Linked DNA regions of Sphaerisporangium krabiense. The protein of the gene in region 1 interacts with the protein of each later gene in a pairwise test. Links are inferred from orthologs where the notes say so. Each region holds a gene or a part of one and is shown on either strand. Other genes may lie near its edges.

Region 1 (2,875 bases):
ACCGAGCACGACGGGATCAAGCAGATCGCGCTGGCGGGCGACCGCATCGGCGTCCTCAGGGCCGACGGCGCCGCGCTGGTCAAGGAGGGCGGCCTGTCCGCCACCTGGGTCACCGAGCACGACGGGATCAAGCAGATCGCCCTCTCCGGCAACCGCATCGGCGTGCTCACCGGCGACGGCAGGGCCCTCGTGAAGGAGGGCGGCCTGTCGGCCACCTGGGTCACCGAGAACACCCACGTCAAGCAGATCGCGTTGTCCGGCAACCGCATCGGCGTCCTGAAGAGCGACGGCACCGCCCTGGTCAAGGAGGGCGGCCTGTCCGCCACCTGGGTGACCGAGAACACCCGGGTCCGCCAGATCGCGCTCTCCGGAAACCGCATCGGCGTCCTCAAGGGCGACGGCACGGCCCTGGTCAAGGAGGGCGGCCTGTCGGCCACCTGGGTCACCGAGAACACCGACGTCCTCGAACTGGCCCTGTCCGGCGACCGCATCGGCGTCCTGAAGAGCGACGGCGTGGCGCTGGTGAAGGAGGGCGGCCTGTCCGCCACCTGGGTCACCGAGAACGACGACGTCATCCAGCTCGCCCTCGCCGGCGACCGCATCGGCGTCCTCAAGGGCGACGGCGTGGCCCTCGTGAAGGAGGGCGGCCTGTCGGCCACCTGGGTCACCGAGAACGACGACGTCACCCAGCTCGCCCTCTCCACCGGCAACGACTGACCCCCCGAGCCCGGCCCGCCCCACCCACCGCCCGGGGCGGGCCGCCCCAGTGGACCGGGCCGTTCGCCTGCCATGACGGGCGGGCGGCCCGGTTCGCGCCAGGTGGGGCGAGTCGTTCACCCGTCACGACGGGCGGATGGTCCGGTTCACGCCCAGGTGGGACGCCCGTTCTGCGGCCGGGCGGCCGGGTTCTAGACTTCGGCATCATGGCCGTACAGATCTCACCGAGCATTCTCAGCGCCGACTTCGCCAGGCTCGCCGACGCCGCCGCCCAGGTGGGCGCCGCCGCCGACTGGCTGCACGTCGACGTCATGGACAACCACTTCGTGCCCAACCTGACCATCGGGCTGCCGGTGGTCGAGTCCCTGCTGAAGGCGACCGACCTCCCGCTCGACTGCCACCTGATGATCGAGGACCCGGACCGGTGGGCGCCGGCCTACGCCGAGGCGGGGGCGGGCAGCGTGACGATCCACGCGGAGGCGGCCAAGGCCCCGGTGCGCACGCTCCGCGAGATCCGCAAGGCGGGGGCCCGCGCCGGCTTCGCGCTCAACCCCGGCACGGCCGTCCAGCCCTACGAGGACCTGCTCGGCGAGATCGACATGCTCCTGGTGATGACCGTGGAGCCCGGCTTCGGCGGCCAGCCGTTCCTCGACATCGTGCTCCCCAAGGTCCGCAAGGCGCGCGAGCTCATCGACAAGCACGGCGGCGAGGTCTGGCTCCAGGTCGACGGCGGCGTCTCGGCCGCGACCATCGAACGCTGCGCCGAGGCCGGCGCCGACGTCTTCGTGGCCGGCAACGCCGTCTACGGCGCCGCCGACCCCGCCGGCGCCGTCCGCAGCCTCCGCGCCCAGGCCGAGCACGCCTCCTCCGCGCCCTGATCGGGCCGGCGCCGCACGCGCCTCCTCGGGCCCAGGCCGATCGCCCGTTCTTCGCGCGCTGATCGGCCGGGCCCGTGGACGCGTTCTCCGCGCCGTGGTGAGGACGTCACGGACGGTGGGTCAGGCGAGGCCGCCGGTGGCGTGGATGTTCTGGGACGTGATCCAGCGGGCGTCGGGGCCGGCGAGGAAGGCCACGACGTCGGCCACGTCCGCGGGCTGCCCGAGACGGCCGAGGGCGGTCACCTGGGCGGCCGTCTCCAGGGCTTCCGCGGAGTTGGTGCCGCGCAGCAGGTCGGTGTCGGTGGCGCCGGGGGAGACGGTGTTCACGGTGATGCCCCGCGCGCCGAGCTCCATCGCCGCGACCGCGGTGAGCTGCTCGACCGCCCCCTTGCTGGCCGCGTACGGGGCGATGCCGGGCGCCGGGCGCGTGGTGTTGAGCGTGGAGATGTTGATGATCCGCCCGCCGTCGGGCATGTGCCGGGCGGCGTGGCGGACGGTCAGGAAGACCGCGCGGGCGTTCACCGTCATCGCCTGGTCGTACAGCTCCTCGTCGAGTTCGGCCAGCGGCGCCGGGGTGAAGCTCAGCGCGGCGTTGTTGACCAGGATGTCCACGGCCCCCAGCCGCTCCTCGGCGATCTCCATCAGCCGCTCGGCGGCCCCCGCCTCGGCCAGATCGGCCCGCACGGCGTGCGCCCGTCCCCCCGCCTCCGCCACGACCTTCTCGACCTGCGCCGCGGCCTCGGCGTTGCTCGCGTAACTGAACACCACCGCGGCGCCGTCCCGGGCCAGCCGCTCGACGATCGCCCGGCCGATCCCCCGGGAACCCCCGGTGACCACGGCCCTCTTCCCCTGAAGCGCCGCCATGACGCCCTCCTCGCCGGTGAATCGTGATGGGACTTCCGGTTTCGAACCTACGGCCTCCGGTTCACCCGCGCACGCCCGGATGATTCGGTGAAACAGGCACGCGTTACTGAAACGCCGCGGCTTTGGCGACCTCGCCGCCTCGCGGGGCGGGATAGCCCTCCGAACCCTGTTCGATATGGCGGGAACGCCCTGAAGATCGGCCGTCACCGACCGTGATGATCATCCGGGATCTCGCGGCCATGGGGGCCCAATCGTGCAGGGCTTGCGCGGGGACTCAACTGGCGGGATCACACAGCGTCGCCGCCGGTTGGCGTTCGAGGCATTGACACTGCCTCTAACCCGCCATGATCATGGGGGCGCTCGGTGCGATTTATATCTCTTTTATGCGCGTTTCAATGAGGGCCATGGCGCGCCTC
Region 2 (2,970 bases), 2.3 Mb from region 1 along the record:
GCAGCGGCTCGACGCCGTCCTCGGTGGCCGCCTTGTCGCGCGCCTCGACGTAGCCCTCGTGGGCCCGGGCGTAGGCGGCGGCCAGGGCGGGATCGTCCGCGAGGCGGGCCTGCATGCGCTTCATCAGCCCGGACGACTCCAGCGTGCCGATCGCCGAGGCCGCCTTCGGGCAGGTGAGGTAGAAGAGCGTGGGGAACGGCGAGCCGTCGGCCAGCCGGGGCGTGGTCTCCACGACGTCCGGCAGCCCGCACGGGCAGCGGTGCGCCACGGCGCGGACCCCCCTCGGCGGCCTGCCGAGCTGCTGTTCCACCACGGCCAGGTCGGCCGGATCCACCATCGTCATCTCCCTGACTGTCGCGCCGACGCCCGTGCGGCCTGTACCCGCCGTCACGGCGCCGGGGTGCGGGTCGGCTCGGCGCGGCGGCCGGTGCCCCGGTCGGCGGCCTCGACGGACTCCCACAGCGTCTGGTACCAGGGAGGGCTCGGCGACGGGGTCGCGCCGGGCTTGGGGCTCGACGCCTTCTTGGAGGTGTCCCGCACGACGATGCACTTCTCGCCGGCCTCGCAGAAGTGCAGCCTGCTCTTGGCCAGCCGCGCGAGGTACTCGGGGTCGGAGAGCAGCCTGCCGCGCTCGCCGAGCTCCTGAAGGTCTTTCAGCGCCTGGGCCTGCTGGTGTTCGAGCTGGGCGATCTGGCGCCGCTGCGCGACGAACTCCCGCACAGGATAGGCGAGGCTCATCGCGATCGCGCACACCACGACCGCGAGGATCGCCGCCCTCCCCGTGAGCTGCGGTCTCTTGTTCATGCTTCTCCCAGGTCCGTATGGCTTGCCCGCGAATACGGGCAAGCCATACGGAAAAACCTAGCTCTGGAAGCGCGGGAAGGCGGCGCGACCCGCGTAGCGGGCTACGTCGTCGAGAAGTTCCTCGATGCGCAGGAGCTGGTTGTACTTGGCGACGCGGTCCGAGCGCGCGGGGGCGCCGGTCTTGATCTGGCCGCAGTTGGTGGCGACGGCGAGGTCGGCGATCGTGGTGTCCTCGGTCTCGCCGGAGCGGTGGCTCATCATGCAGCGGTAGCCGTTGCGGTGGGCCAGGTCGACGGCGTCGAGGGTCTCCGACAGGGTGCCGATCTGGTTGACCTTGACCAGCAGGGCGTTGGCCGCGCCCTCGCGGATGCCCCGCTCCAGCCGCTCGGGGTTGGTGACGAACAGGTCGTCGCCGACGAGCTGCACCTTGCTCCCCAGCGCGGAGGTGATGGCCTTCCAGCCCTCCCAGTCCTCCTCGTCCAGCGGGTCCTCGATGGAGACCAGCGGGTAGGAGCGCACCAGGTCCTCGTAGAAGGCGATCAGCTCCTGGGAGCCGTGGCCCTTGCCGTCCAGGGTGTACACGCCGTCGGAGTGGAACTCGGTGGCGGCCACGTCCAGGGCCAGGGCGACGTCCTCGCCGGGGGTGTAGCCGGCCTTCTCGATGGCGACGAGGATCAGGTCGAGGGCGTCGCGGTTGCTCGGCAGGTTGGGGGCGAAGCCGCCCTCGTCGCCGAGGCCGGTGGAGTAGCCCTTCTGCTTGAGCACGCTCTTGAGCGCGTGGTAGGTCTCGGCGCCGACGCGCACGGCCTCGGAGAACGTGGCCGCGCCGATCGGCGCGATCATGAACTCCTGGATGTCGACGTTGCTGTCGGCGTGGGCGCCGCCGTTGAGGATGTTCATCATCGGCACCGGCAGCACGTGGGCGTTCGGGCCGCCGACGTAGCGGAACAGGGGCAGGTCGGCGCTGTCGGCGGCGGCCTTGGCCAGGGCCAGGGAGACGCCGAGGATGGCGTTGGCGCCGAGGCGGCTCTTGTTCGGCGTGCCGTCCAGGTCGATCATGGCCTGGTCGACCAGGCGCTGCTCCTCGGCGTCGTAGCCGACGAGCTCTTCCGCGATCTCGTCGGTGACGTTCAGCACGGCCTTCTCGACGCCCTTGCCGTTGTACCGTTCGTCGCCGTCCCGCAGCTCCACGGCCTCGAACTGGCCGGTGGACGCGCCGCTCGGGACCGCCGCGCGGCCGGTGCTGTAGTCGTCGAGCAGGATCTCGACCTCGACCGTCGGGTTGCCCCGGGAGTCGAGGATCTCGCGGGCGGTAATGGCCTCGATGGCAGCCACCAAGCGCTCCTAGGTTTGTCAGCCCGGGGTGGGCCCCCCGGAACCCATCACCGCGGCGTCGTGCGCGGCGCGGCTTGCGGACGGTTTGCCTCCCGAGCCTATCGGGACCCCGCCCCCCGGCACGCCGCGCCCTCCCGCCCTACGGCTCAGCTCTCGGGGGCCTCGCGCGAACGCTCCCAGGCCCGCACCCGGTCGCGGTAGTCGCGGGCGGCGGCGCGCAGCTCGGCCTCCGGGTCCAGGCCCGCCGCGCGGGCCCGGCGCACCAGGTCGAACAGCTCGCGGCCGACGCCCTGGCCGACGGCGCGGGACAAACTCTCGGGGACGCCGGCGCGCTCGGCGCGGCTCTGCAGGCCGTGCGCGAGCGACAGCGCCGGCTGGCCCATCGGGACGCCGTCCAGCAGCGAGACGCGGCCCTTCGCGGCGCGCTCGGCCGCCTTGATCACGTCCCAGTTGGCGTTGACCTCGTCGGCGCCGCTCACCTCGACGCCCGCGAACACGTGCGGGTGGCGGCGGACCAGCTTGTCGACGATGCCCTGCACGACGTCGTCCACGTCGAAGCCGCCGTCGGCCTCCTCGCGCTCCTGGGCGACGCGGGAGTGGAAGACGACCTGGAAGATCAGGTCGCCGAGCTCCTCGCGCAGGGAGGCGTGGTCGCCCTCCTCGATCGTCTCCAGGACCTCGTAGGACTCCTCCAGCAGGTACGGCACCAGGGACTCGTGGGTCTGCTCGGCGTCCCACGGGCAGGTGCGCCGCAGCCGGTCCATTACGGTGACCAGGTCGAGGAAGCGGGCGCCCGGCAGGTCGTAGGAGCCGGGGACCAGCTCGATGACG

The links.
Region 2: the proteins of rpe (region 1) and eno interact in binary tests that used the Escherichia coli proteins (3 or more experiments, as listed by UniProt). The link is inferred for Sphaerisporangium krabiense from one-to-one orthologs.

The regions. Positions count from the first base shown.
Region 1 is NZ_JACHBR010000001.1:5,649,652-5,652,526, forward strand. What follows is about bases 1-2,759. They hold rpe (ribulose-phosphate 3-epimerase), read left to right. Parts: upstream 1-923; coding sequence 924-1,595; downstream 1,596-2,759. Other genes in these bases: BJ981_RS24775 (peptidase S1), read left to right, coding at 1-717; BJ981_RS24785 (SDR family oxidoreductase), read right to left, coding at 1,716-2,459. UniProt on the Escherichia coli protein: Catalyzes the reversible epimerization of D-ribulose 5-phosphate to D-xylulose 5-phosphate.
Region 2 is NZ_JACHBR010000001.1:3,360,521-3,363,490, reverse strand. It holds eno (phosphopyruvate hydratase), read right to left. Parts: upstream 2,140-2,970; coding sequence 862-2,139; downstream 1-861. Other genes in the region: BJ981_RS15030 (nucleoside triphosphate pyrophosphohydrolase), read right to left, coding at 2,286-2,970; BJ981_RS15040 (FtsB family cell division protein), read right to left, coding at 388-804; BJ981_RS15045 (DUF501 domain-containing protein), read right to left, coding at 1-337. UniProt on the Escherichia coli protein: Catalyzes the reversible conversion of 2-phosphoglycerate (2-PG) into phosphoenolpyruvate (PEP). It is essential for the degradation of carbohydrates via glycolysis.